Regions from separate parts of the Prevotella sp. oral taxon 317 str. F0108 genome, predicted to be linked through region 1. Evidence: riboswitches for the same ligand, from Rfam matches in the RefSeq annotation. Region 1 holds a riboswitch; each other region holds the start of a gene.

Evidence for each region. A riboswitch is a leader RNA that binds a small molecule or an ion and turns the genes downstream of it on or off. The one in region 1 is predicted to bind cobalamin.
Region 2: it holds a riboswitch for cobalamin, as region 1 does, so the genes downstream of both, HMPREF0670_RS07570 (right-handed parallel beta-helix repeat-containing protein) here and HMPREF0670_RS02600 (TonB-dependent receptor) in region 1, are expected to answer to the same signal.
Region 3: it holds a riboswitch for cobalamin, as region 1 does, so the genes downstream of both, HMPREF0670_RS06715 (ribonucleoside-diphosphate reductase subunit alpha) here and HMPREF0670_RS02600 (TonB-dependent receptor) in region 1, are expected to answer to the same signal.

What each region holds. Positions count from the first base shown of each region.
Region 1 is NZ_GG740072.1:709,718-719,661, reverse strand. Features, by position in the region: gene HMPREF0670_RS02610 (DUF4465 domain-containing protein) at 1-996, opposite strand, end outside; gene HMPREF0670_RS02605 (YncE family protein) at 1,203-2,363, opposite strand; gene HMPREF0670_RS02600 (TonB-dependent receptor) at 2,378-4,393, opposite strand; cobalamin riboswitch at 4,434-4,629, opposite strand; gene HMPREF0670_RS02595 (bifunctional UDP-N-acetylmuramoyl-tripeptide:D-alanyl-D-alanine ligase/alanine racemase) at 4,747-7,224, opposite strand; gene HMPREF0670_RS02590 (outer membrane protein) at 7,669-8,166, shown strand; gene HMPREF0670_RS02585 (hypothetical protein) at 8,257-9,153, opposite strand; gene HMPREF0670_RS02580 (RNA methyltransferase) at 9,452-9,944, opposite strand, start outside.
Region 2 is NZ_GG740073.1:183,044-192,987, reverse strand. Features, by position in the region: gene HMPREF0670_RS07575 (hypothetical protein) at 1-742, opposite strand, end outside; gene HMPREF0670_RS07570 (right-handed parallel beta-helix repeat-containing protein) at 1,030-5,244, opposite strand; cobalamin riboswitch at 5,417-5,603, opposite strand; gene HMPREF0670_RS07565 (carbohydrate kinase family protein) at 5,909-6,829, shown strand; gene HMPREF0670_RS07560 (FprA family A-type flavoprotein) at 7,093-8,280, shown strand; gene HMPREF0670_RS07555 (dicarboxylate/amino acid:cation symporter) at 8,662-9,840, shown strand.
Region 3 is NZ_GG740072.1:1,748,372-1,758,315, reverse strand. Features, by position in the region: gene HMPREF0670_RS06725 (alpha-galactosidase) at 1-1,104, opposite strand, end outside; gene HMPREF0670_RS06720 (ribonucleotide-diphosphate reductase subunit beta) at 1,158-2,204, opposite strand; gene HMPREF0670_RS06715 (ribonucleoside-diphosphate reductase subunit alpha) at 2,247-4,766, opposite strand; cobalamin riboswitch at 4,835-5,121, opposite strand; gene bcp (thioredoxin-dependent thiol peroxidase) at 5,259-5,711, shown strand; gene HMPREF0670_RS06705 (TonB-dependent receptor plug domain-containing protein) at 5,737-7,839, opposite strand; gene HMPREF0670_RS17050 (hypothetical protein) at 7,899-8,060, opposite strand; gene HMPREF0670_RS06700 (DUF4249 domain-containing protein) at 8,064-8,939, opposite strand; gene HMPREF0670_RS06695 (hypothetical protein) at 8,951-9,796, opposite strand; gene HMPREF0670_RS06690 (C10 family peptidase) at 9,807-9,944, opposite strand, start outside.

The DNA of each region.
Region 1 (9,944 bases):
GTCATAACCATTGTCTTTGTTGCCCGTTCCTAGGTAATATCCATCTGCGTTAAGACTAACATCCACGTCATCAAACGTTGCAACCTTTCCTTCAAGTGCCTTATTTATAGCTGCGACCGACTCTTCCAAGTGCAAATCCTCGGCTCCTGCCACCTCGGTAGAAGTTTCGCCCAGCCATCCTGCCATTTGTTGCTCGGCACAATACACCTTTACGAAGTCGATAAAGTCGAGTTTCACCTTCTTTCTGTTCGCATCTACGGCCCAATCTATGTCAAAGCTGTTCGCATCTTTATCGGTATTGGGTTTGTTGTCTACGTATCCGTAGGCAAATTCACGAAGTGTCCAAAAGATTGTACCTGGCTTTTGCGTGGCATTCTTAGGCAGAAGGCTACCCTTATAGGTAATTTTAGTTGGCATCCACAAGGGATAATACTCTTGTGCATGGTACTTATTTCTCTCCACTTTACCGCTACCACCCTTATTATCTGTCCACGGAATGTCCTGCATAGGTGCAGAGGTATAGGTAACTTCATAGCCGTAAACCACTCTGTTAGGCTTTTCATCATCGGCACTTCCACGCAGTTCGTACCACGGGTCGTCGGCAATGCCGTTGCGGTTAACGTCTTTCGACACCATTACAATACCAGGTTCGCTGTTTCCCGAAAAGGCGTTGCCCTCAATACATAAGTCTTTTTTACCTGCGATGTTGGCCACACTATGGTCGAAATGGAAAGTTACCGAACCGCCAAAAGCCCCAAGCGTAATCAGGTCGCGCTTGTTGTTGGCCAACATGTCGGTGCATTTCTGTGCCATCTTGGCTGCATCATCGCCTTTTTTGTATGCAGGCATCGTGTTTACAAACTGGCCAGGAGCAGGCGAATAGTCAACAACTTTGTAGATGTATTGACTAGGCGTACCCTGCTTGAAATACTGTTGTGCGGTGGCCTTTGCGCCTATAAGCGTTAAAGCAACCACGAAAAGTAAAGCTTTCTTCATATTATGTGAGTTTATGAGTTTGTGAAGTTATTGTAGTTATTGAGTTGATGAGTTTGTGAACATGCGAGTTATTGAATTTATGAGTTTGTGAGTTATTGAGCTTATAAGCTGTTTAGTTATTGAGTCTTTGAGTTTCTTAGCGCATGAGTTTGTGTGTTCAACGATTTAAATACACAAAACTTATTAGCTAAAACCTCAAAAGCTCGCTACTTATATACGAATGTGGCATGCCCAGGAAGGTCGCCTGTTTGCACAGTGAAATCGTGTGTCCCATCGGGTTTAAAGTGCAAAAGGCTGCCACTCGAAACGTAGTTCTTTGCATCCATTAGGTAAAAGTCGCGTTCAGTAGGGTTCACTATGATGCCATAAGGCATCGTGATATCCTTGATTTGGAGAGCAGAAAACAAGTTGGTTTCGACGGTTTGGTGAGTTCTGACGTTTATAAGTCCATAGCTGATGGTGTTTGTAGCGGTGGCACTGTTCCATGCCGAGCCATAATAATATAAGGAGTCGCCAACGATTGAAAGCCCCGAAACGGGCGTGTCGATGCTGTCTATCACCTCGTAAAGCTGATTGTGCCCCTTGTAGAGCCAATAAATGCGCGATGGAACGTCGTTGTAGTTTCCGCGCGATGTTACCCAAATTTGCCCATAATGGTCTACTTGGCAGTGGTGCAAATTAAGTCCCACCTTTATTTTCCTTATCTCCTTAAAGGTGGTAAGGTCTATTTCGCTCAGTGTGTTGTCGTAATTTGGCATACGATAGCCTCCACTATTGGCTACATAAAGCTTGTTTTCGACAATGCAAAGTTCTTCGGGCTGATAGCCAACCACCACCGAATCTTTCTTTTTAAAGTCCACCGTGTCTACCTTATACACCATTCCCAAGGGCGCATCTTTATCTAACTTCACGGGTCCTACATACGAAGACACGTAGGCAAAGCCGTCTTTAAAAGCCAAATAACGGCAGTTGGGTATATTAATCTGCGTTATTCGCTTGCAGCTATCGGCCGTGGCCACCTCCACCTTGTTAGAAACATTAACCACAATCCATAGCTTGCTGCCATATATTTTGATGTCGTTGCCCACATCGCCCAATTCTTTCACCACGTTGGGGTTGCGTTCCGAGTAAATATTACGGTGGTAATGCACCGTTGGTTTGTTCTCGTCGAGGTCCAAAAAGTCTATCGATGCCTTGTTACTCCCCATGTTACCCTCGTTCAATACATACATGCCCACGATGTCGCCACGTGTGGGTGCCACGCCCGTGTCTTGGTTTTGAGAGGGAATGATGTAGAAGTCTTCGCGACACGAACTAACCATCGCGAGTATCAGGCATGCGACATAGAAGATCGAAAATCGTTTCATTGTTGTTGCGGACGTTAAAGGGTGATGTCTATTGAGATAGCATAGTTGCGCTTGGGCATGGGATAATTCAGTATCACATCGTAGTCTTGGGCAAGCAGGTTGTTCACTTCTACCGTTAGTTTGCACCGAAGTTTTTGCCAATTAAAGGCGTAAACAAGCGAGAGGTCACTGGTGTACCATGCTGGCATGTAGTTGTATACGATGTTTTCTTGCTGGTTATATCGTTTGCCGGCATAGATAAAGCTGTAATTCAGTTGCCATTGCTTGTAGTTTGCACCTACAATGGCCGAACCGCTATGCCAAGGAATGTAGGGTATTTGGTGCTTGTAATACGAGTCGGAAGGGTTGGTTACGTCCCTTGCCTGCTGATAAGTGTATTGCAAACGCCCCGTAAACGAAAGCTCAGGCGAAGGTTGCATGGTTGTTTCGGCTTGCAGGTCGATGCCTTTGATGTGCACTTTGCCGAGGTTAAGCATGGTCCACCTAAACTGTTGACCTTTGGGATAGGCCACAATCTTATCGCTTACGATGTTGAAATAGCCGTCTACTTGCAGCCTGAAACCACGTATTAAAGATGCTTTGTATGTTTTTTCCCACACCGCTCCCACGTTATATTGCACTGCCGTTTCGGGTTTTAGCAGCGCATTGCCAACCTCGGTGTAGAACAACTCGTTGAAAGTGGGCATGCGGAAACTTTTCTTGGCAAAGGCGCGAAGCGAAAATGCCTTGCTGGAAAAGGGATAGAGGTTGACAAAGAGGGCAGGGGAGAGCACGCTGTGGCTGGGCTTGTCTACCATTGTGCGTGTGTGGTCTTTGACGAATGTACCCAAAACCGATGCTTGCAGTTTGAGGTGACGATAGTCAATGGCTGTGGCCAGCGAGATAAAGTTGCTGAAACGATGGGGGAAAACAAACAGACGAGCATCCGAATCGAGCTTGTTCCACTTGAAATCGTAACTTAAACTGACCGACCAATTGGGCATCAGTTCCAACACATTAGCCGTAGATAGATATATTTCTTGCTGTTTGTAGGTGTTGTCTACGGGCAGTTGGGTTGGGTCGTTGTTGATGTAGTGCGTGTGATAGTAAGCGTATTTGGCCAACCACTGCGTAGAAAAGGCATCGGAGAAACTTTTTTGGAAACGCAATTGGGAGAAGTGATTGTGGTCCGACTGCCTTTCGCCGCGCCGCCAAACATTGTTAACAATGGCTCCTGGTATTCCGCGTTGCGAATTATAGGTGTAAGCTTTCCAATTCCACATGCCGTGGTCTATCACGCCATGCAGGTTTGCCTCGGCCCTTAATGCCCAAATGTCTCCGTTTTGGCGTATGGCTGTGGTGTCGTAAGCCACAGAGTGGTCTTGGTTGTGGCGCAGATAACGAAAGCGATACTTGCCACTAGACGTGAGATAGCCCACACTAAGCGAGGTGTTAACGGCTTGGCTGAGTCGGTTTTCCCATAAACCCGATAGCCGATAGGTGTCACTAGAAGCGCAACCAGCCTTGAATCTAAGGTTAAAGGGCTTGTTTACGTCGAAACGAGGCGTGCGTGTGCGGATATAAACAGAGCCTGCATTGCCGAAATCGCTTGCAGGTTGGAAGATGGCACTTTTCTGTACGTTGTATAAAGTAATCTCCTCTACGTTGTCTAACGATAGTTGTCCAAGGTCGATTTGTCCGTTTTGGGCATTGCCAAGCTCAATTCCATCGTAGAAAATACCGAGGTGGTTGGTGCCCATACTACGTATGTTAACCGTTTTCAGTCCGCCAACACCTCCGTAATCTTTTATTTGCAGTCCTGAGAAATAGCGTAAGGCATCGGCCACACTGTGTGCGTTCAGCCTTTCAAGCACGGCGCCATCAAGCTTTTGCGAGGGAATAACCTCGCGAAAGGTGTTTTTAGACACGACAACAACCTCGCGTACATGTTGTACCGAGTCTAATGCCAACTGCCGTTTTGTATCCTGACCATGAGCAGATGCAGCGAAGAACAACGCCGCACAAGCCGAAAAGAAATGTACGCTTTGCATATTTCAAGTTCTTATCTTATAACCTTTCCTCGAGGTTAAATTAAAGATAAATGGCAATGGCAGGTCTTCTGACTTTGTAACCCGGCCACAAACGCCTTCCCGAATTTCCCTTGACGGAGTTCAGTGGCGCAGTGTTTGTGGCCAGTAAAGGTTACTTACAGCAGCGGGACTGTTCGGGATTTTCACCCAATTCCCTTTTAATCGCTCGTAAACGAACCTATTGCCTAGTTGTGCAAAGGTAGTGATAATATATGGAATATGCAAGCATGATGTGCAGCGAGCTTAGTATGCGCACAGGCAGAGCCACCAATTAACTCGCCCTCACACTTACGTCTCGCCACGAAAACGCAACATTAGTCTTGAAAATAAACCCTATTTACCCTGTTGCTGATGCCCGTAAGCACCTCGTAAGGAATGGTTTGCAGCGCGTCAGACAACACCGTTACGGGCAAGTTGTCGCCGAAAATCTCCACACTATCGCCTTCGTTACAGTCTATCCCCGTTACATCTATCATGGCTACGTCCATGCAGATGTTGCCAACATACTCTGCTCGCTGGTTGTTCACCAAGCAATGGCCGTTGCGGTTGCCCAATCGCCTGTTCAATCCATCAGCGTAGCCAATGGGTATGGCCGCTATCACGCTATCGTGTTCAATCGTTCCGCGGCGCGAATAGCCCACAGTCTCGCCAGCCTTAACCTTGTGCAGTTGCAGAATTGTAGTGCGCAGCGTACTCACATTGTTGATGATTGCGTTGTTTCGAGGGTTAATTCCGTATAGACCTAGGCCCAAGCGGCACATGTCTAACTGACGTTGCGGAAAATGTTCGATGCCCGCTGAGTTGTCGATGTGGCGCAAAATATGGTGTTCGAAGGCGGCCTGCAACATCTTGCTGCCTTTATCAAAACATTCAAACTGCCGTTGCGAGAAGTTGTCGAACTGGTCGGCATCAGCCCCAACAAAGTGCGAAAACACCGATTTGGGTATCAAGGCGTTTTGGTTATGCAGGCGTTCTATCAGTCGCGGAACATCTTTTTCGGGGTCGAACCCTAGGCGATGCATGCCTGTATCCAGTTTGATATGCACGGGAAACCCCGTTATACCCTCTTTCTCGGCAGCCTTAATGAGAGCCTCCAATAGGCGGAAACTGTACACTTCGGGTTCCAAATCGTAGTCGAACATGGTTTTGAAAGCCGTCATTTCGGGGTTCATTATCATAATGTTGCTGCTTATTCCGTTGCGTCTTAGCGTTGCTCCTTCGTCGGCAACGGCCACGGCAAGATAGTCTGCACGATGGTCTTGCAGGGTCTTTGCAATCTCTACGGCTCCTGCACCATAGCCGTCAGCCTTAATCATACACACCAACTTGGTATTGGGGTGCATCATGGCACGATAATAATTCAGGTTGTCTATCATGGCATTGAGGTTCACTTCGAGGGTAGTTTCATGCACTTTCTTCACCATGAGTTCGGTTAATTGGTCGAAACCAAAACTTCGTGCGCCTTTAAGTAGCACCACTTCGTTGCGCAATCCCTTAAAAACATCGCTGCGTATGAAATCTTCTACCGAGGCGAAGAAATGCCGTTCTGCCAACCTGATGCTTTCTTTGTTGGCGCAAATCTTCGGTCCGATGCCGATAAACTTCTGCACGCCGCGTTGTTCGGCCAAGCTCGATACCTCTTTATATAGTTCAGCATCTGGCAGTCCGCTTTGCAAAATGTCGCTCAACACTAACGTTCGCTGCTGCCCGTTGTGGTCGGGGCGGCGGTTCATAAAGTCGAGAGCAATGTCCAGCGAGTTGATATCCGAGTTGTACGAGTCGTTGATGAGCGTGCATCCGTTAAGTCCTTCCTTCACTTCCAGTCGCATAGCCACGGGTTCGAGCCGCCTCATGCGTTTGTCTATGGTGTGCGCATCGAGCCCAACATGCAGGCAGATGGTTGCACATACAACAGAATTGCACACCGATGCATCATCAATGAAGGGCAACGAATAACTTGCAGGCTGGCCTCCTTTATATATATAATGTATGGTGGTGTGCGTGGGTTGCTTGTCTATCTTAGTTACAAACATGGCTGCATTGGGACTTTTCGTAGACCATGCCAGGCGTTCGCCTTTGTTGTTCGTTTCGTTCAGCACGCGTGTCACCAAGTCGTCGTCGGCATTATACACCATTACCTCGGCTCCTTCGAATAGTCTTAACTTCTCGCGACACTTCTCTTCGGGCGTGGCGAAGTTCTCTTCGTGGGCCGAACCAATGTTTGTCAGCACCGCAATGTTGGGTTTGATGATGTCGTGTAAAGCCTGCATTTCGCCCTTTTGACTGATGCCCGCCTCGAAAATGCCTAATTGCGAATGGCTATTGAGCAACCAAACAGAGAGCGGAACCCCAATTTGCGAATTGTAACTGCGCGGACTTCGCGTTACAACCATTTGCGGCGAGAGCAGTTGGTACAGCCATTCTTTCACCATTGTCTTGCCGTTGCTGCCCGTTATGCCCACAATGGGAATGTTGAAAGCCTCTCGATGGCGTTGGGCAAGGCGTTGTAAGGCCTGCCTGGTGGACCTAACACACAAGAAATTGGCATCGCCGAACAACTCGGCGGCACGTGCTGGCACTTCTTCTACCACAAAGCAGCGCACACCGCGGCGGTAAAGTTCGGATATATAGTTGTGTCCGTCGTTTCGGTTAGACCTCAAAGCGAAGAACAATGTCTCTTCTGGAAAACAGAGCGAGCGACTATCGGTGAGCACAAAGCTGATATGCGCCTCGGCATTGCCTAGACGTTGCGCCCCGATAAGCGTTGCAACCCTTTCAATGGGATATGTCATTATCATTTGTACTTTTAAGTTGGTGCAAAGGTAGTGCAAGTTGATAAAACAGCAAAATAAATATAACAGCTATTTGGAGAATAACCTATGACAGGCCATTTTGACGCCTTTTGACGTGCCTTTGTGAATGGTTATCCAAGGTGTTTGCCAATAATTTGTTCTGAAAGTTTGAATGCGTAAAAAGTGTTACATGTGCCACTTTCCCTTTATAAACGGCATATTCGGCTGAATGCCTAAACTACGCATCATACTTTTTCACTATAATTGTAGTTATTTTTTTACATGAAAGCATGTGTGTTATGTTTTTTTTATTTATCTTTGCCCACTGATAGAAAGAGATATTGATCATCCGAATAAACTTAACAGAGAATATAATCACCTCGAATGCCATGTTAACTTATGGCTTGTAGGGGTAAAATTAATCATTAAAAAACGATAGAGAAAATGAAGAAACTTTTCTTAGTGGCCGCTTTTGCCATGGTAAGTGCATTTGCATCTGCACAGTTTGCTGTTGGTGTTCACACCTTGTATGGTACAGAAGTGTCTAATCTGGGTATCGGCGTAAGGGCTCGTTACGACATTAACGAGCAGTTCCGTCTTGATGGTAACTTTAACTACTACTTCAAGAAGAATGGTTTGGAGTTTTGGGACATTAACGCCAACCTACACTACCTCTTTAACATCACCGACAGGTTCTCAGCCTATCCACTTGGCGGATTGGGCTTAGTAACCGCCAGTTCGACCATTGAAGTAAGAGATCCATTTACAGGCAAAGTGTTGTCGAGTACTTCTGAATCGAGCACTAAGCTTGGTTTTAACTTCGGTGGCGGTGTAGATTTCGCCCTCACAGACGACCTATATCTAAATGGCGAAGTGAAATACCAAATTATTAGTGGGTACAACCAAGCCGTGATGAGCGCAGGTATCGTTTACAAATTCTAAGTTTTAAGCCTTAGACTTTAATAAAACTACAAGGCCCGGAAGGTGTTCGTTCACTTTCCGGGCTTTTTGTGTGCAATGATGTTCAGTAGCTTATTCGGCGGTTGCAGCTTGCTTTTGTTTCTTCATTTGCCTACGATGCTCGATGGAACCATAAACATAATAGAACACAAAAATGCTCCATGCCACCACCATCATGAAGATGAAAGTGGTGAGAACAATCGACCCAATGAGCAGCGCATTAAAATAAGTGGGCAGTCCTGATGGGTCGTTCATCGTTAGTTCGCCTAACAACGACGATGTTCTAGCACCCAAGAGAATAAAGGTGGGCAAGAAAATAATCGTGCCAAGGCATACAGATGCCAGCACTGTAAAGAAGGTTGTGCCAATAAGAAGGGCTCCACCTCTTACTCCCGACACGTAATAGGCTATCAGGTTGCGGCGCAAACTACCATTTGGAGAGAGCAAGTAGCGCATCTCGGCATACTTAAAGGGCACCATTATCAATGCCATGAGCAACAGCCATGCAACGGTTACCCCGCAAACAAGCGTGATGAAGTTGGCGGTAAAGGGCTTTCCTAGGTGGCTCATCACCACCATTCTAACCACTACAATGCCTATGGCCATTAATATAAGGTAGACAATTAGCTCTACACCTACGATGGCTAACGAGCGGCGAAGGTTTTGTTTCAGTCCGCTTTCGCTGACAAGCGTTATCACCGAGGCGAAGAAATAAGCCCACAAACCAAGGCTAACCACCCACGTACCAATACTTCGTACGTATGATAGGATGGTGGGAGAGGGGCTGCCTAGCGAAGTGGCAGATATTTCTTGCAGTGCAAAAAAGCCAAACAATGCCGTCATGATGGCAAAGAGCAAGGCTGGCAGCCATGTACCCTTGATGGTTTTGGCGAAGTTAATGCCTAGCAAATTGTTGGCTGTCTTTATGCAGCTAGATAGGCTCCTGTCTTTAATGAGTTCGGTTTCCATGTTTATATCTTTTAAAGGGTTTCTTATTTAGTTGACAAGTTCACGAGTTGACAAGTTCACGAGTTGACAAATTTACGAGTTGACAAATTTACGAGTTCACAAGTTTACGAGTTCACAAGTTTACGAGTTCACAAGTTTACGAGTTCACAAGTTTACGAGTTCACAAGTTCACTGGTCGGCGAGTTGGTGAGTAGATGAGTTGGCAAGTTGAGTAATCTAGTTAACAAGTTGGTAGGCGCAGCCATCTTTTCACCTTTTCACTCTTTCACTTTTTCAACTTTAAACCACCTTTTCAACCTTAAACCACCTTTTCACCTTTCCCTATTGCGCCTTGTCTTCTAAACTCTGCGCACACTATGGCGGTGGCATTTGCCACGTTCAAACTTTCGGCACGTTCTTCTCCTATGGCAAAACTAGGTATCAGAAGTCGGTGGGTCACGCGTTTCCTCACACCTTGCGAAAGGCCTTTGCCCTCGTTTCCCATCACGATTATGCCGTACGCACAAAGTTGTTGCGTGTAGATGTTATCACCATCGAGCAGGGTTCCGTACACAGGGAACGAGGGAGGCAGGGCATCGAGTAGGGTTTCGAGCGGGGTATAACTCACCTTCACACGAGCAATGCTGCCCATTGTGGCCTGCACCACTTTGGGATTATAAACATCGACCGTATCGGTACTGCATACCACGTGGCGAATGCCAAACCAATCGGCCAACCTGATGATGGTGCCCAAGTTGCCAGGGTCTTGTATTCCGTCGAGCATCAGGGTCAGTTCGTTCGTTTCAACGTTG
Region 2 (9,944 bases), on a different contig from region 1:
AGCCTACACTGGGCGTTACGTGGTAGGCAAGGTCTACTGCACCGCCAAACCGAGCGCTCTTGTGGTAGCTGTCCGGTCGGGCTTGGTGAATGCCCGTGGCGATAAACTCCCAATGTTCTCCTATCGTATGCTTGAAACTAAGCGACACATGGCTCTTTATGCTTCGGCTATACGCATGGAGCGGTGTGCCAACCGGTGGGTCGGGATATTCCCATTTTTCGAACTCATAGAACATTCCTGCTGTGGCAAACATAAGGAAATGGTCGGTATTTACCAATCGGTAGCGCGACTGCAAGCCAGCAGAAACCTTGAAGTTCATACCTCTACTGCCTGCCCATTGCGATTCGGCGTAAGGGTAAACCTCAACGGCAGGGACAAGCAAGTAACGAAACTCTGCATGTACATGGCCGCCACTCACGGTAACTTTCTTTCCATAAGCAGAAAACTCTAGCTTGTTGATGAGGTTCACCACGCGATTTTTGCCGATAAGTAAGTTAAGGTTGGCCGTGTTTTTAAAGGTAAGCACGTTCTCTTTCTCTGTCTTAAAGTCGAGAACGGGCTGCAACGAACCTTGTATCGTCTTTGTACTATCGATGTTCATCGTTAGGTTTTCCGTGAAAAGCATCTGCGCTTGTACAGGAATTGAGACGATGAAACCCAAAAGCACATAAGCAAACAGCCTTACGCATGCCCCTTTTTCAGGATTTGGATGAAATAATGATGCAAATAAAGAGGATAGCATTTTGCCTATTCTTTCATTGTAGGGCCGATGCCCCTTCCACGTTTCTCTAATCATGTTCTTGTCTTTGTTATCCTTAATTTGTATGTATGTTAGGTGCAAAGGTAAAGATTATATACTGAATATTGGCAGCACTTAGGTAGTTTTTAACGGATGCCTAAACCCCAAACTTGGGTTAAAGCCCTGTATAACGCAAGCAGGGCAGGCAACCTAAGTCCCCTACCCTGCCTTGTAATGATATACCCCTTAGCGGTATTAACCGCAAAATTGGGTGGTATCGGCGCACCTGTTTATAGCTTGATGGCCTTGCTCCATCTGCCGTTGTTCCATGTTATGCGAACCACCAACACGCCTTGGGGCAAGTCCGTTACTTGCAAACTGTCGGCGTTGGCTGGCAAAGCGTGGCGCGAGAGCAACAGGCCGCTCGTTGAGAACACCTCGACAACGGCATTGGCGGGCAGTAACGAAAGGCTCAACACGCCCTTATGTGCACTTAGTTGGATGCCATTGGCCGATGCCGAAGGCGCAACGATGCCCGTTGAAGGCCCGTTCCAAGCATGTTCGTAAGCACCAATGAGGGGCGTTAACGTGTTGCGCTGCTGCCCAAGTATGTCGGTCGGCACCACGGCAAGGGGCGTGGCGTGGCGCAATTCGGGTTCCGAAAGGGGTTGCAACAATACGTCTGATGCAAATTCCACCTTATTATTATAGGCGTATCGCTCGCCCGAAAGAGCCATCCAAGCCGAAAGTGTGGCTACGGGTGTGCGCACATCGGCCAGCGAAGGGCCGTTGGTGTAAAGGTTGTTGTGGTCTAAACGCAAGCTTGCTAGGTTTTCTTTGCGTGTGCATTGGTAAACGGCTCCCTTGCCCGTATTGGCAAAAAGGTTGTTGGTTAGGCGTACGTTGTCGGCCATTTTGCCGAGTATGCTCACCGTAATGTCTTTCTCGTTGCCTTCAACGCAAAGGCTGTTGTGGGCTACCAGCAGGTTGGCCAGGTCGCCTTTCAAGGTTAATGCCTTAGAGGCATTGCGCCGTGCGGGCGTTGTGCCGTGGCTAACCATCACCACATTGTTGACTATCTGCGCCTGCGAAGTGGGCAAACCCGACATGTTGCGCACGTAAATGGCCGTGCAATAGGCTTTTGTGGACAGGTTGATGCGGTTACGGGCAAGGCGAACATCGCCCGAGGCATCGATGTCTACGGCGTTAAAGTCGTTATGGTCGGAGGTTTCGTTCTCTACAATGTTGCCTTCGATGTGGGCATCTGCCTCGCGTGCCACGTATATGGCCTTCGATTCTTGGTTGCGGAAGACGTTGTTGAGGATGCGCCCACCCACTTCTTTGGGCAGTGCCACGGTGCCTGTGCCGCCCAAACGCACGCCCATATAACCGCCTTCGAGTAGCGAACGCCGCAGCGTTAGATGGTCGTTGTTGGCGTTGGCCTGACTTTTGGCGTACATGTTGAGCAGCGTTACCTTCTGTTGTATGTTGGTTGATTGGGGCGCATGCACGTAACAGCTGTCTATCGTTACGTGTCGGCTTTCGTTGCGCAGGTGTATCACACCAGGATAAGTAAGGTCTTCGGTGCTTATTTCGAGTGCTTGCAAGGTGGTATAATCGGCTCCGTCGAAAGTTACCACGCCGTACTCTTTGGCCATTTGGTCGGGGTCGTAACCGCCTTTTTCGAACTTATCGTGGAAGATATGCACGTCGCCGCGTTTGCCAGAGGTGGGTTTGATGGTGAGTGTATTGGCAGGCGACAGGCCAGGTATGTGCGGAATGAGGACGCGCTCGTTGTACTTACCGCTTTCGATGCTGATGGTAACGGGGCCGTCTACCCCATCTCTCAACGCATCTACGGCTGCTTGGATGGTTTTGTAGGTGGCGTTTGGGCCTACGTTAAGCGTTCCGCTGATGCCTTGTGCAACGATGGTGTTGGCTGTTTCAGCGGTTTGTGGCGTAACTTGGGCATTGTTGGCGGTTATATTGGTGAGCGATGCGGTGAGCGTTTGCCCTACTTGCGCCTCGCTTTCCACATCGGCCGCGAGCCAAAAATGGTATTCGCCCTCTTTTTCGATGGTGTAAGTGCCATCGAAGATGCCGTTGTTGCGGGTGTTGGTAGCGAATGTTTGCGTGGTGGCAAAGGCATTGTCTTGCCCAGTTGCATACACCTTATATATATGTATGGGGGCATCGCCTTGCATTTGGGCTTGCATTTGGGTGATGGAGAGCTGGCCATTGTCGCCCTTAACGCTGACAACAACGTGCAGCAAAGGCACATCTGTTTGTCCCTTAAATGCCTTTTCGGGGGCGATGGCGTGGGTTTGCACCTCGCTAACAGCAAGCTTTTGCGGCGTAATGGCCGACACTTCGAGGGCGAAACCCTCGGCAGCAACATACTTACCCGTGGTATAACGCAGGGTAATGGCACCGTTGGGAGAGGTGGAAATCAGCTTATCGAAATGGTCGTTGCGACTGAACGAGAAGTCGGGTTTGTCTTTTTTCTCCGTTCCGAAGTACACTTCTAGCTTGTCGGCAGCAGCTAATTTCCATGTTGTCGGCTTTATGGCGATGAGCCTTCCCGCGGTTTTGGGCACGAAAGTAATTAGCCCTTCAAAGCCTTTACTTTCATTTTCGTCTTTTCCGCCGTCGTCGTATAGTGTCAATGTGGTGTTGTCGGCCACCTCAACACGGCCATTATCGCCCTTTACTAGTGCGCGTTCGTATTCCACACGGCGCGCTCCATCGGGGTCACCTTGTTGCACGGCTGTTTCGCCTAGCGATGTTTCAACCTTCATTAAGGCCGCATCGAGCAGTTTTCCGGCTTGTGCATCGTTGGTCACATCGGCGCAAAGCAGCAGCCAGTTGTCGCCTTCGGTAAGGGCAAGGGGAGTAGACAGGGACATGGTTTGTTGCTGACTAAGGGCGGCTTGCGCGATGGTAGCCAGCGGATTGCCGCTAGGAGTGGCATCGGGCGTGTTCTTAGGTTGTACAAAAAGCTGCAAACCGGCCATAGCAGGCAACGATTGTTTGAGGTTAAGTTGCAGGCTGTTCAGCGTTATGGGCTGCAAATTGTCCTCGGTATGCAGGTTAATCAGCAGCAAGGGCTGGCGTGTAGCACCCGGCGAAACAGCTGCCGCAGATGCTTGGCGCACGTCTACACTAGCCAACGACATGGCTTTGGGAATGTATTCGCTTACTTTGGCTACGAAACCTTTGGCCGCATAGTGGCTGTCGTTGGGGTTGAACACGATGGTTAATGCACCATCGGGCGATTGCGAACGTAGCGTTTGGCCGGGTCCGCGCTGTTTATCGGCGGACGAAGTAAGTTCCCAAAGCTTGCGCCCCGTCGTTCCTTTGCCTTCGTACACAACGAATTTGGCACGCACACCGACGTCGGTACGTGGCGAATACACAATATCGAACTTGGAGAAATCTATCTGAACCACATGCCTGGCGTGCAGCGGAGTGAAGGTGGTAATGCGGTCGCGCGAGCCGCCTTCGTAATTATCGTTGTACGTATTGGTTTTAGAACGGAACGTCAATTCGCCATTTACACGCCTTTGATGCGTTCCTTCGAGTGCGTAAACCACGTTTTCTACCACTCGTTCGCCTGTTGGCAGTGGTGCGGGGAGGGCATGTTGGCCATCGGAAAGTGCCAGTTGAGCGAGCGAAAGGGCGAGCGTGTTATGGTTTTCGGCCTCGTCTGCCACGTCGCAACCCAGCCAAAAGAAGTTGTCGCCCGAACGAAGTGCAGGCTTAGCGGCTATGTTTAGCACCACTTCTCCATTTTGTACGGTGCCCTCGGCTAAGCGATGAGCAGTTGAAAAGTCGGTGGCCGATGTGCTTTGATATAGCTGAATGGCAGCTATTGGTCCGCTAGCTTTGAGCGTTAAACCGTTAAGGGTGAGTGCAGGTTCGGTGTTTTCTGTGCGAACATTAAAGCCCAACAGCGGTTGAGCCTTGTCGCCAGCGGTCAGCGAGGCATCTTTCATGGGCGAAATGGTTACATCGCGAAAGCGCATCGGTTGAGGAGTGAAAAGACTTACCACGGCTTTAAACCCATTGGAGCGGAAGGCCGTAGTGCTACCAAACTCTACTGTGAGTGCGCCTTGCGGGTTGGTGGCCTTCACAATGGGCGTAGTGCCCTTGGTGATGGTAGCCAAAAGGCGGTTGGCGCGTACCTCCGTGCCATCGTAAACGCGGATAAACTGCTTGTGGATACTGCCTTCGAAGATGTCTACCAGCTTGAAATCTACTTGCACTTTCTTGCCCGTAACCTTGGGAATAAAGGTTACGCTGCTTGTTTTTCCGTCCTTAAATTCGGGCGAAGTCTGCCCATTGGGTCCGCCGTCGTCGTAAAAGTCGATTGGCGTTTCGTCCACATCAATGGATTTTGGCGTAAGTTCCATGCGCACTTCTCTGTTTTGTGCCGTAGCCACCAGGGGCGAAAAGGCATAAAGAAAGAGGGTGCAAAGAACCATGAAAAGTTGGTTTTGCTTCATAATTTATTGTGATGTTAATGTTGATTTACATGTTGTTTGCGCTGCACACACAGCGAAAGCACAGGGGGTTTTTAACCTGATACAAAGTGAAAAGACATGATTTAACGAAATGAAATGCTACAAAGCACGCCAGCGAAAGCGTGCCGAATGCGCCGAACCTAACCCAAGAGGCCACACGAAGGCGTGCAACGGCAGGTATTCTGACTTGTTGCCAGGCAGTAAACGTCTTCCCAAACACCGTGTTCAGTGACCTTTGTTTACGCCGCCAAGGGCAACTCACAGCAGCCGGACTGTACGGGTTTTTCACCCGTTTCCCTTTTAAACGCCATACGGGGCGTACCTGTTGCTGATGCAAAGGTACGAAAAAACATGCGCATTAGCTGCCAACTCCAATCTAATTAGGATGCGGCAAACAATGCCCATAAACAGCACAAGCAACTTATACGCCAAAACACGCATACCCAAACACAAAGCCATGCCCCCCTAACAAAGGGCGTTGCCCCACCCCAACCCTTGGCGTTATGCAAACCCCTTGTACATTTTTAGCCCCATCCCACATGTCCAATCAAAAACTTACACAATTGTTTTGCCGTCTGATTAAAAATTCGGATATTTGCATATTGTTTAAATATCAACCCTAAAAAAGAACATTTATCACAGCGTTATGCGGAAAGTAATCGGAGTAGGTGAAACGGTGTTAGACATCGTTTTCAAGCACGAACAGCCCATAGGAGCCTTGCCTGGGGGGTCGGTTTTCAACACTATCGTATCGCTAGGGCGCGTGGGAGCCGACGCAACATTCATCTCGGCCGTAGGAAACGACCGTGTTGGAACCAACGTTATCAGTTTCTTAAAAGACAATGGCGTGCAGGCCGATTACGTAACGAAGTGCGATGAGGGGCAAACACCCATCTCGCTGGCCTTCCTGAACGAGCGAAACGATGCCGAATACCTGTTCTATCGCGACAATAAGAAGAACAATCCGGAGTTTGCTTACCCCGACGTGCAGGCCGACGACATCGTTGTGTTCGGTTCTTACTACGCCGTTAGTCCTGCCACACGGCCACAAGTGGTTTCGTTCCTAGAATATGCGCACAACCGTGGGGCTATCATCTACTACGACGTGAACTTCCGTTCGGGCCACCGAACCGACGTGATGCGCATAACGCCCAACTTGTTGGAGAACTACGAGTATGCCGACGTGGTGCGCGGAAGTAGAGAAGACTTCGAGGTGCTTTATCGCCTGTCCGACCCGGCTAAGGTGTACGCTGCCGAGGTTTCTTTCTATTGCAAGCGGTTTGTTTACACCGATGGAGCCAACCCCGTGCAGCTACGTGCCGACGGCGGCTTTTGCGAAAGCTATGCCGTTAGCGACACACAGCCCGTTAGCACCATTGGGGCAGGCGACAATTTCAACGCCGGATTTATCTTCGGCATGCTGAAATTGGGCGTTACAAGGCAACGCCTTATCGACGGATTGACCAAAGAACAATGGAACAAGATAATGAGTTACGCCCTGGCTTTCTCGGCCGAAAGCTGCAAGGGAACGGATAACTATGTGCCGAAAGGTTGGAAACCAGAGTGAAAAAAGCCTCACCAACAACCACTTTGGGGGAGTAAAAAGCCTCACCAACAACCACTCTGGGGGAGTGAAAAAGCCTCACCAACAACCACTCTCCAAGGGGAGAGGGGCGTGATTAGCATTGCTACTTTGCCTCATCAACCATATAATAAGACAAATGTATCGGTAACTCGTTAACTTGTCAACTAACGAACTCGTTAACTTGTTAACTTGCTTACCCGTCAACTAAATACACATATACACTCATAAACTCACAAACTCAGAATATGATAGAAATAGTAAAAGACATCTACTACGTGGGTGTGAACGACCGAAAGAAAGAAAAGTTTGAAGGCCTATGGCCACTTCCCAACGGCGTTTCGTACAACTCGTACCTCATCGTAGACGAAAAAGTGTGCCTCATCGACACGGTGGAAGCCGACTTCTTCGCGCAGTTTATCGAGAATATCCGCGAAGTTATCGGCGACCGTCCCATCGACTATATCGTTACAAACCACATGGAACCCGACCATAGCGGCTCTTTTGCCCTGATGAGGAAGTATTATCCCAACGTGCAGGTAGTGGGAAACAAGAAGTCGTTCGACCTGCTTAAAGGTTTCTATGGCATGGAAGGCTGCGAGTACGAAGTAAAGAACGGCGACCAACTGTCGCTAGGTAAGCACACATTGAAGTTCTTCTTAACGCCTATGGTGCACTGGCCAGAAACAATGATGACGCTAGACACTTCCAATAACATGCTTTTCTCTGGCGACGCATTCGGTTGTTTCGGTGCTCTTAACGGCGGATTGCTCGACAGCGAGATTAATTGCGAACACTTCTGGCTGGAGATGGTGCGCTATTATTCGAACATTGTGGGCAAATATGGCACGCCCGTGCAGAACGCCCTTAAAAAACTAGCCAACGAAAAGATAGACTATATCTGCTCTACACACGGCCCCGTGTGGCACGAACAGCTGCAAAAGGTGGTTGAAATGTACGACCACATGAGCAAATACGAAACTGAAGACGGCCTTGTGATATGCTACGGAACGATGTATGGCAATACAGAACGCATGGCCGAAGTTATTGCTAGGGCTGCCAGTCAGGCCGGTGTAAAGAACATTGCGGTGCATAACGTGTCGAAAACGCATCATTCTTACATCATCCGCGACGTGTTCCGTTATCGCGGACTCATCGTGGGAGCACCCACATACAACACCGGACTATACCACGAAATGGACGTTTTGCTGAGCGAGCTGGCCAACCGCGATATCAAAAACCACCTTATCGGATGGTTCGGAAGTTACGGATGGGCCAGCAAAGCCGTGCAGAAGATTGGCGAATGGAACGAAAACGGACTGCACTTCGAACACGTTGGCACGCCCGTTGAAATGAAACAGGCTCTATCGCCCGAAGTGGCCGAGCAGTGTCGCGCACTGGGTAAGGCCATGGCCGAGCGTTTGGCGCAAGGTTAAGTTCTACAACAAACTACGCTAGCCACGGTGGATTTGGCCGTAACAAGCCAAACCCATCGGCCGCGTAGAAGATAACAGCAGGGGGAGATAACTAACTTTTTGTTGGAAATAGCCACACATAAAGAATGCGTGAGCATTTAAGTTGTGGCCAATTAAAATGCAAAAATGGAGCGAAAGACCATGTTGTCTTTGTCCACTTAGCTAGAACATAGGCGTGAGTCTATAGGCTGAATATCTTGGTTTGGAGGCGTGAGCCTCTTCATTTGAAGTTCTCCCCCTGCTTTATCTTTCTTACAGAGCGGCCAACCTCTTGACAATTGTATCACGTGCAGCCCACATAACCAAACCGGACTGCCCAACTTAAAAAACATAACATTACCTATGAAAATCGGATTACTTGGGCGCATTCTCATCGCCATTGCCCTCGGCATAGCATTAGGTCACATCTTTACACTGCCCTGGGTGCGCATATTCGCAACCTTCAACAGCATCTTCGGACAGTTTTTGGGCTTTATCATTCCCCTTATCATCTTGGGATTGGTAACGCCGGCCATTGCCGATATTGGTAAGGGAGCAGGCAAATTGCTGCTCATTACCGTGGGCATTGCCTACGCCGACACCGTTGTTGCGGCCATACTGAGTTATGCAACGGGCAGCACCTTCTTCCCATCGCTCATCGGAAACGGCTCACAGACCTTAGAAACCGTGGAGAAATCGGCCGAGATACTGCCCTATTTCACCATCAATATCCCTGCCCCGATAGACGTGATGAGCGCGCTTGTGCTGTCGTTCATCGTAGGTTTGGGCATTGCATACAGCGGTCACACGGTGTTGCGCGGTGCCACCAACGAGATGAAAGCCATCATCGTGGGCGTTATCGAGCGCGTTATCATACCCCTCTTACCCGTGTATATCTTCGGCATCTTCCTCAACATGACTTTCAGCGGCGACGTAATGCGCATGATGACCGTGTTTGCCAAGATTATTGTCGTTATCTTTGCGCTGCACATTTTCGTGCTGCTCTATCAATATCTCATTGCCGGAGCCATCGTTCGCAAAAACCCTTTCCGCCTATTGGCCAACATGTTTCCAGCCTATCTCACGGCCCTGGGCACCTCTTCGTCGGCAGCCACCATCCCCGTAGCCTTAAAGCAGACACGCAAAAACGGCGTTTCCGAAGGTGTTGCAGGCTTTGTTATCCCCCTTTGCGCCACGGTTCACCTTTCGGGTTCGGCCATGAAGATAACCGCTTGCGCCTTTACCATCGCCCTACTTGAAGGTTTGCCCACCGATTTTCCCCTCTTCTTGCATTTCATTATGGTGCTGGCCATCTTCATGGTAGCCGCTCCTGGCGTGCCGGGTGGTGCCATTATGGCCTCGCTTGCCCCTTTGGGCAGCATCCTTGGCTTTGGCGAGAACGAACAAGCACTGATGATTGCCCTCTACATTGCTATGGATAGCTTTGGAACTGCTTGTAACGTAACGGGTGACGGAGCCATAGCACTGGTTGTAGACAAGCTTAACCGCAATAAAGCGAACGTGGAAGAGAAGGCGGCATAAGAAAAGACGGCTGCTGAAAATGCGTGTCGTAACGCACATTTCTTACAATCCTCGTACCATTCTATATCAAAAATCGCCGCGCATTTACTCACTCAATACACTGC
Region 3 (9,944 bases), 1.0 Mb from region 1:
GGATAATGCCATGGGCGACGACCACATGCACCACAGCGCAAACTGCGTGGCGTACTCGTCTTGCGTCATGCCTGGCGTGCCAAAACATAAGTCGTTCGATGATTTTCCCTTGCCATGCAGTCCTGTACAAAGCATGTCTGCATCGTTAAAGCGGTTTACACCTGCATATTGCGCGATGTTTTTCATGGCCTTGATGCTTTCTACCACGCCCGTTCCGCCTGGTTCGCAAGTCCATCTGTCGCGCACATCCGCACTAACGCGCCAGCAACTACCGCCCGACTCTGCGCCCCAAAGCCACGGCTTTCTGTCGCCCCACTCGCAGATGTAGAGCGTAATGGGGCGTGCAACAGCTTTGAAAGCATCGCCCAAACGGCGGTAACGCACCATGGCGGTGTCTTGTTCGGGCGGCGCATTGCAGTAGTCGCACTTCACAATATCCACGTTCCATTGGGCATATTGTTCGGCATCTATCCGCTCATAGCCATACGAGCCAAATGCACCTGCACATGTTTTGTCGGCCGCATCGGTGTAAAGCCCAAACTTCATGCCCTTGCCGTGCACGTAATCTGCAAGGTTACGCAAGCCGTTAGGGAAGCGTTTGGGGTCGGGTAGCGGCTTTCCGTCGTCTGCACGCTTACGTGCTTGCCACAAGTCGTCCATCATCACCGTGTTCCAACCAGCCTGATACAATCCGTTAGCCCGAAACATGTCTGCCACACGCTTAACAATAGCCTCGGAAACATCGCCTTCTACCGAGTTCCACGACAGCCATCCCATGAAAGGAAGGGGCATGGCCAACTTGTCAGACACGATAAGCTTGATTTGTTCTTCGCTTACCTGCCCGTTTATGCTAGAAGTTACGGTGTAGGTGTATGTGCCAGGTGCTTTTACCTTGCCTTCAACCAAGTTGCGGCGAGCGTTCCATTGCAGTCCGCTAGGTAATCCCTTAACCCCGATGACGGCATCGGCGTGTATTGATTTTATTTTCTGCATGAAACGCACATCGGGTTGCGTAAAAACGCTTTTGGCACAACGCAATCCGTTATCGGCAGCGGCCACGAGCGGCATGAACAGCAAAAGAAACGTTGAGATGAGATTTTTCATATTTGCATGTTACGGGTGTAAAGATGGGGAGAAAAGGCTGGATGGGCAAGCCGTTACAGGTCGTCTTCGATGGCTGTGCTTTTGGCATACGCCGTACTTTTGGCCTCGAAGAAGTCTGTTTTTACCATGTTGGCATTGGCATATTGAGCTACCCAGCGCATGTTTTCGGGCTCTTCGATGTTGTCTTCAAGCAAATTGCCGAAACCAAGACTACGCCAGCGCATGTTGCCAAGGTAGCGAATGTAGTCGTTTACCATCTGTGCGTTAAGTCCTTGCACCTCGTCGCCTATTACATATTGGCCCCATGCAATTTCTTGTCGCACTCCTTCGCGCATCATTTCTTCGTAGACTTTCACCTTTTCGGGCGTAAAGTATTCGGGTTCTTCTTTCTTCATCTCGTGAATGATGTTGCGGAAGAGCCACAGGTGCGTGTTTTCGTCGCGGTTGATGTAGCGTATTTCTTGTGCCGACCCCGACATCTTGCCGTTGCGCGCCAAGTTGTAGAAGAACATAAAGCCGCTATAAAAGTAGATGCCTTCGAGAATATAGTTGGCCATGAGCGTCTTCATGAGCGATGCTTTGTCGTTGTTGGCGTAGAACTCGTTGTAGCAATCGCCGATGAAAGTGTTGCGGCGAAGTAGGTGTTCGTCGGTTTTCCACTGGTAGAGAATGTCGTTTCGCTCTTCGGGCGAGCAGATGGTGTCGAGCATGTAGCTGTAACTCTGGCTGTGAACGCACTCTTGAAAGGCCTGAATGTGCAGGCAGAGGTTTACCTCGTTGGCCGTGATAAACTCGGTTAGCGAGGGCAAGTTGGCACTTTGCAGCGAGTCGAGAAACACCAAAAAGCTCAATATCTTGTCGTAAGCCTTGCGTTCGGCAGGCGGCAACAGCGGATAGTCTTTGGTGTCTTGGGTAAGATTAATCTCTTCTGGAATCCAAAAGTTGTTCATTGCCTGCCTATACCAGTCGCTTGCCCACGTGTAGCGCATGTTGTTAAAGTCGTTTAGATTGGTGGTGTTGCCTCCAATCATGCGCCTTAGTCGTAAGTCGGTATCTCCTTGTGGGTTAAACAAGGCGTTCTTTTTTAGCTTATTGTCCATTTGTGCTGTGTTGAGTTTCGTTTGTGTGTGTAGTGTTGTTGGTTACGATGCGCAGCTTTCGCATTCTTCCACTTCTAGCGATTTACTTCGTACGTAGTAGATGGTTTTCACCCCACTTTGCCATGCCAAGAGGTAAAGGTCGAGCAACTGTCGCATGGTATAGTTGTTGGTGATGTAGAGATTAACGCTTTGCGCTTGGTCAATATGGCGTTGGCGTATGCCTGATGCGCGCATGCTCCATGCTTGATTGGTTTGGTATGCGCCCTTGTAGAGCCAGAAAGTGCGGTCGGATAGCGCCGGAGCCACACGTGGTAGCATGGCGCCTTTCTTCTCTTCCAAGAAGAAACGCTGCATAACGGGGTCTAATCCCGCCGTTGTTGCGGCTACAATGCTGGTGCTACTTGTGGGGGCGATGGCCAAGAGGTAGGCGTTGCGCATGCCCTGTGCCTTTACACGCTGGGCGGTTTGCTGCCATTGGGGCGAATTATAGTTGCGCTTGTCGAAGTAAGCGCCCGTTTGCCAGTCGCTACCCTCGAAGTAAGCGTATGCGCCTTTCTCTTTTGCCAAGGAAGAACTGGCCTCGATTGCGGCGCGGTTGATGCGTTCGAACACTTGATCTACAAATTGCAAGTGTTCTTCGCTCTCCCATTTAATGCCTCTCAGGGCTAATGCGTGGTGATAGCCGCTTACACCCAGACCGATGCTGCGATAGCGGTGGTTGGTGATTTGGGCGTAAGGCACGGGGTAGAAGTTCAGGTCGATAACGTTGTCGAGTGCACGTACAACTGTCGCCACAATATCGTTGAGATAGGTTTCGTTTTCTAATGGTAAGTTGCCAAGCGAAAGGCTAGCCAAGTTGCAAACCACGAAGTCGCCCGGCTTAACCGTACGTACCACCACGGTATCGCCGTCTTTGGTCAGCACTTCGTTGCTTACCTCTTCGATGGCTTTCATGTTTTGAGCAATCTCTGTGCAGAGATTAGAACAATAGATGATGCCGTTGTGACCGTTGGGGTTGGCTCGGTTAACGATGTCGCGGTTGAAAGTGAAGGGCGTTCCGGTCTCGACAGCCGAACGGAGAACAAGACGGATAACGTCTTTAATGGTCATGGTTCGGCGCGAAAGGCGTTTGTCGGCCACGCATTCGTGGTATTTCTCCTCCCATGCCTCGCCGTAGAAGTCTTCTAGCGAGTAACCGCGCGTAGTTAGAACTTCGTTGGGACAGAACATGTGCCAATCCTGATTGAGGTCTTGTTGCGCCATTTTCCAAAACAAGTCGGGATAACACACGGCGGGGAATATGTCGTGCGCTTTCATACGGTCGTCGCCGTTGTTGGTGCGCAATTGTAGAAATTCGGGCAGGTCTTTGTGCCAAACATCTAGGTAAACGGCCACTGCGCCTTGGCGAACGCCCAGTTGGTCTACGGCCACAGCGGTGTCGTTCACCAACTTCATCCACCTAACCACGCCACCGGCGGCACCCTTAAATCCGCGAATGCGACCGCCAGCGGCCCTCACTTTGCCGAAGTAAAGACCCATGCCTCCGCCAAACTTGCTCACTTGGGCAAAGTTGTCGATGCTGCGGTAGATGCCTTCAAGACTGTCGGGTACGGTGTCGATGAAACAGCTTGACAGCTGATGGAAGGGTTTGCGCGCATTGGCTAGGGTGGGCGTGGCCATAGTTACTTCCAGACGGCTAAGCATGTCGTAGAACTTTTTCACCCAATGCAGTCGGTTTTCGCCTTCGTTCATAGCCAGGTGTAGTGCTATGCCAAGGAACATTTCTTGCACGCTTTCAACGGGTTTGTGGGCAAACGACCTGATAACATAACGTTTGATAAGGAGGTCGAGCCCCGAATAGTTGAGCAGCTTGTTGCGTTCTTCGTCGATAAACGATGCCGCCTGTTGCAGTTCGTTCTCGGTATAAGCATCGACAATGTAGGCTCCGTAGAGGTTCTGGCTGGCCAAATGGCGCACCTTTTGGGCAAAGGATTGTATGTCTTCTGCTTGCTCGAACGTTTCTAAGTCGCGTTGCAGGCGATAGCTAAGCAGTCGAGCCGCGATAAATTCCCAATTAGGAGCCTCGGCCGAAGTAAGTTCCACGGCGGCTTTTATCAAGGCCGAGAGTTTGTCGCGCCCGTTCATGTCGGCCTTAACAAAGCCCATGAACTTCTCGGCGAGCGCTGCAATGGGGTACAACTCGGGCTCGAAGTCGGCCGCGATGCCTTTCAACACGGGCGCAATTTCGGCTTGTTGCAGGGTGTTGGCAATCCTATTGAGGTATTTTCGTTGTTCGGTTCGCTGCCAACGAAACAGAATATAGCTCTTAGCCTCGGCGTAAAAGCCGCGTTGCATAAGGCTTCGTTCCACCTCGTCCTGAATACATTCAACGTTAAGTTTTGCAGGGTGGGTTATGATAACTTGCTCAACGGCGATAGCCACGTCGTGTATTTCGTCTTCCACGATGGGTCGCCCTGTGCTGATAAAACTCTTTTTGATGGCCGTGGCAATCTTTTCCCTGTCGAAGGGAGCCATCGAACCATTTCTCTTGGTTATGTCCATGAGATAACTTTGACTTGCTTATTGATTAAAAAAACGTTTCGTGGCGTTCCCTATTCCCACGAGTGGAACGGCACTTTTGACGAACAGGCAGGTCTTCTGACTTTGTTCTAATTCTCTTCGCCTTCCCAATTCGGTTCGCCAAACCATGCGATTGAACCGAAACAGTGGCTTATGTAACAGCGTTATTTAAAAAGCATGCCTGCGCTGACACAGCGTGTTTAGTGGCTTTTTAGATGCCGCCTCTGGAAGAAAACCGTAAAGAACTTACAGCTGCGGGACAGTCGGAGAGTTGCACCCCGTTCCCTTTTAATCGCCTAGCACTGGGCCTTGGCAAACCAATTCGGGCACAAAGGTACTCATTTTGCCGCAAAGGGCGAAACATTTGCTGGGCGTTATGTGGGGCGAAAATGTGTTTTGGTGGCGGATAAGGCTTTTCGGAAATTAATGTTTACCTTTGTACCAAACAAACAATACAAACGAATTATCATCATGATGGAAATAGGAACAAAGGCTCCAGAGGTGTTGGGGCACGACGAAAACGGCAACGAGGTACGCCTAAGCGACTTTAAAGGTAAGAAGTTGGTGTTGTATTTCTACCCCAAAGACCTCACTTCGGGCTGCACTACGCAGGCTTGTAACCTGCGCGACAACTATGCCGAGCTGCAAAAACAGGGCTATGCCGTGGTTGGTGTGAGCATAAACGATGAGAAATCGCATAAGAAATTCATTGAGAAAAACGACTTGCCGTTTCCGCTGATAGCAGATACCGAGCATAAATTGGTGGAAGAATTTGGCGTTTGGGGCGAGAAAAGCATGTATGGCCGCAAGTATTTCGGCACGTTCCGCACCACGTTCGTCATCAACGAAGAGGGTGTGATAACCCGTATTATGCAGCCCAAGGAGATTAAGGTAAAGGAACACGCACAGCAGATATTGGGTGAGTAATGAGGGTTTGAAGGCCTTCTAGTATTCACCAACTGATGCTCCACCTAACCATAGGCATGATGGGAACAATGCTAAGTTGTTTCCATCTGTCTTCTTCATGGAAGATGGCGTATGGGTTACGCCTGTTAAATACGTTGAAAACAGAGACGGATAGCTCTCTTGTACAACGTCTGCCACGAGAGATGTAGTTGTAGGCGAGGTCGGTTCGAAAATAGTTTTTGATTGAGATGGCGTTGACGTCGGACATCTGTTGCCTATCGTAAATATGGCGATAATACTCGTCGGGATGGATGAAACCGGTTTTTAAGTTGTCCCAATGAGGGGGCGCGACACCTTGATAAGTGCCTATGGGGAGGGTTAGCCGGTTGCCCGAGGCGAGCACGACATTGCAAGCTACATTGTGTTCGGCTGTCCCCTTGCGTGTAGGTCTCCTTACAAAGGCATATTGCAATTGGCAGTTAAGAACGTGCCTCCTGTCAAACTTATGGGGAAAAGGCCTGCCGCCGTTGATGAAAGGGTAAGTGCGGGTGGTTTTCGAGAGCGTGTATGCAATCGATGCAGTGAATATTGGCAGGCTGATTGCCGAGCTTACTTCTATTCCAAGCGAACGTCCTTTGCCGCGTGATGCCTCTTCTTCCCACGTGAATGTGTTTAAGCCGAAGGCGTTAATGGGGCTGGTGTAGGCTACGAGGTTGTTCATCCGCCTGCAATATGCCCCGAGTGTGGCATCGAATTTATTGTTGTCGGCCCATCGTTTTTTAACGAACGCACCTGCATAAAATTGGTTTGTCTCCTCTTTTGGAAAACGTTCGTTGCTTGCCACTCTGATGTTGAGCGGCCAACCAGTGGGCAACCCTTCTAGAATGTGGTGAAATTGGTTCTGCTTGTCGTAAGCAATCTCTAAGCCCAACCAAGGTTTGAAGTACCAATGTGTAAGCGCGTGGAGGTCGGGATTTATGGGCTGGCGCTCATCATGAAATCGGGTAGTGTTTCTTATGCCGAGCTTAAGGTCGGCTTGTTTGGTAAATTTTAGGTCGACCTCCGCGAAAACGGCGCCAAGTGTGTTCGGGTAAGTTTGTACGTTTTCTGCTCCTTTTTGGGCTGTTAGGCTTCTCTGGTTACCATTAGTGGACTTTTGGCTTTGCATGGATAGTCCTGCCCGCACTGCCATTCCTTGCTTCCAAGTGTAGGCAAACATCGCCCGCAATGCCCATTCATTCAGCTTAGAGGCAATGGCGACGTGCGAGCGGGTGTCGCTGGTGTTGGGGGCGAAGTGGTCAGACTCTTGTATTGAGAATGCGTAAGTGTGGTAGGCTAAGAAATTGAAGTTGGTCTGCTCGTTCAGTTTAGCATCCCATTCCAGCTTGGCGGCAGATGCTTGCCACGCTTGTTTGTTGCGCAACTCTTGGTATTGGGTGTATTCGTAGAGGTCGTTTGTGTGGAAATAAAATGCAGAGAAGGCGTTTCGGGCATTGGGCTTGTAGTCTAGCTTTACGCAAATGTCGTAAAGGTCTACCCGCAGTTTGTCGTCTGTGCGGTTCATCCAGTTCAACATATATGGTAGGATGGTGGTTCGGGCGGACAGCCTGACCGACATTTTGTTCATTATGAGCGGCAGTGTGACGTGCAATCCGCAAAGGTAAGGCGATATGTACGCCTTACCTGTGGTGGGTGTGCCATAGCAGGCTTTGGGCGAAACGCTTATGAGGGCAGAAGAATAGTTACTGTTTGTGGCAGGCAGTCCGCCTTTGTAAAAGTCGACTTTATCGGCCATTTCGGGTGGAATGACAGAGAAAAGCCCCATCAGGTGCGACGTTACGTATAGTGGCACGCCGCCGAAGTAAAGGCCATTGCCGCTTGTGTCGCCTCCCCTCACGAAAATGCCCAACGTGCCTTCCATGCCAAACGATGTGCCGGGGAAGCTCAATGTGTGCCTTAGCACATCGGGTTCGCCAATGATAGAGATGCTCGAGGCGGCTTGACGAGCATCGTAACTGAACTCGCTGCCGCGGTTGTTGGGCGTGGTAGAGGTGATGGTGGTTTCTTTTAAGGCAATGTTTTTCGGCGTGATGTAAATGGTGTTGCCTGCGAGTTCGCTCAATTCAACCTGTTTTGGTTCGTATGCCACGTGTGAAACAACAACACTGGCAACGCCGTTTGGTAAAGAAAAGCATCCCCTGGCATTGGTTACAGTGCTTTGTTCGGGGGGGCCGTGCCGAACCTTACGTGGCATCCGCGCACGGCGAGCTGCGTTAGGCTGTCTTTAACGACATACGTCCTGGACTTGTCTTGTGCGTAGAGGCATACCTCCACGCAAATGGCGACGATGAATAGGGCTACAGTTCTCATCTGTTATTCGGGCAGGATGTTGTTGCAATTAAAAAGCGTTTCTTCGTAAGCTCCGAAAATACCCACTCCATTTTCTATGTTCGAGTACACGGCGTTCTCTTCTAGCCATTGCGTTGGGTCGCTAAACGATTCGTACGCTTGCATCTTCAGAAGGCTGCTTTTAAGGTAATGGTCGTATTCTTCAGAAACAGCCATGAACGAAACCACGCTGCTGTAAAGCGGATAGAGGGTAAAAGTAGTAGGCACGGCGTTTGGTAACATCCTAATATAGTAATGGTAGGTATTCACTCTTTCTGCTTCTGCTGGTTGCATGTTGAATTGGTCGGTCTTGGGATAGTCGGTTGCGATGTCTTCTTTCATTGTATAATAGGGGCGTATCACTACCGTGCGCATAATGGTGTCTTGGTCTTTTGCGAACGCGCACGCCCAAAACGGGTCTGCATTTTTGCTTATCCTGAATGCGCGTCTACCTTCTTTGTCTTCTGGTTTCAGTCTCTGGATGGGCAGGCGTTCGGGAAAAGTGGTGTTTGCTGTTATGTCTGGGTGGTTGGGCGTTTGTATTCGCAGGGTGTATGTTCGTCCTCTTACGGGCGTGAACGCCATTCGCCACTCGCCATACGCCACCTTGTTGAACACGCCCACTTCGCGGTCGTTTTCAAACAAGGTAGCAATGGCTTGAGGAACTTCCTCGTATGCGGTGTTGCCCAGCTTGCTGGTGTACGTCAGCCACAGCTTCTGCACGGAGTCTTGTGTGAGCAAGCAGTTCACCACCATTTTGGGTTCGTGCAGATTTGGTGTATCTATCTCTTCCACGCAAGCAGAGAGTAAGCTCACCAACATTGGTAACGCCAATAATGCTTTGAGGCTGTTCTTTCTCATGTCGATGAATATCAGGGCACCAATTTAACATCAGCAGCCGTGGCCTTAATCAATTTGTCTTCGCCAGTTATCAGCTCTATGGTGAATTGCGCTGTAACTGGTGCCGGCACACTAACGTTATCTTTAAATCGCAGGTATATCTCCGCGGGTGCCATGGGCTTATAAGACAGGTATTGAGAAAGGCTTATTCCAACAATTTTTTTATGGTCTGTAATCACGTTCTTGTTGGAAGTCACGATGAAAGAATGGTTTCGGAAATAGCGTTCAATAACGAAGAGATCACTTAATGATTGGCCAGGAGCTCGTCCTGCTATCTCTGCCGAAGACGTAATCTTAATGTCTTTGAGCCACGTAAGTCTGTAATCCACATGCACTAGATCTGTTGTTGGCATGTCGTGTATGGCTCTTGTACCACGCCTTTCAAGCTGTTGTTTCAATCGGCTTTCTATAATAGGGTCTTTTTCATCGGCCATGTTGTCTGGCATAGTGGAAAGCACATTGAAAGGTGGAAAGTCTACCAATAGGCTTTCACCATTCCTTTTGTACGCTTCTTGATAACTTTCCCAATCTGGATTCTTCCTTATGTCTTTAATGTCTACATTGCAAGTGGTGAATCCTAGTATAAAGTCGCTTGCTTTTAATGTCGTGTCTTTTTTTAGCGAACTTATTTTTGTTTGGACAAACCCTTGATGCGGTATTTGTTTAATGTAAGCATTGAACGCCCATGCGTAGTTACATTCCCTAGCGATGAGGCGATAATGGGTATGCCCCCCGATAACCTCTTTCTCATCCTTAGGAGTACAGGCGAGAAGACAAAGCGCAAACAGCGTGAAGATAACGTATCTTGTTTTAATCATTGCTTAATGTTTATTTGTTTAGCGGCCTTACGTTAAAGTATATTCTTTTGTTGTAACGGAAATTGTGTCCACCCGCCGACCAAATCTCCGCATTGGGGGAAAATTCTAGGCTGTTACCCTCCCCGTCCCATCCCCAATTCATCTGTAG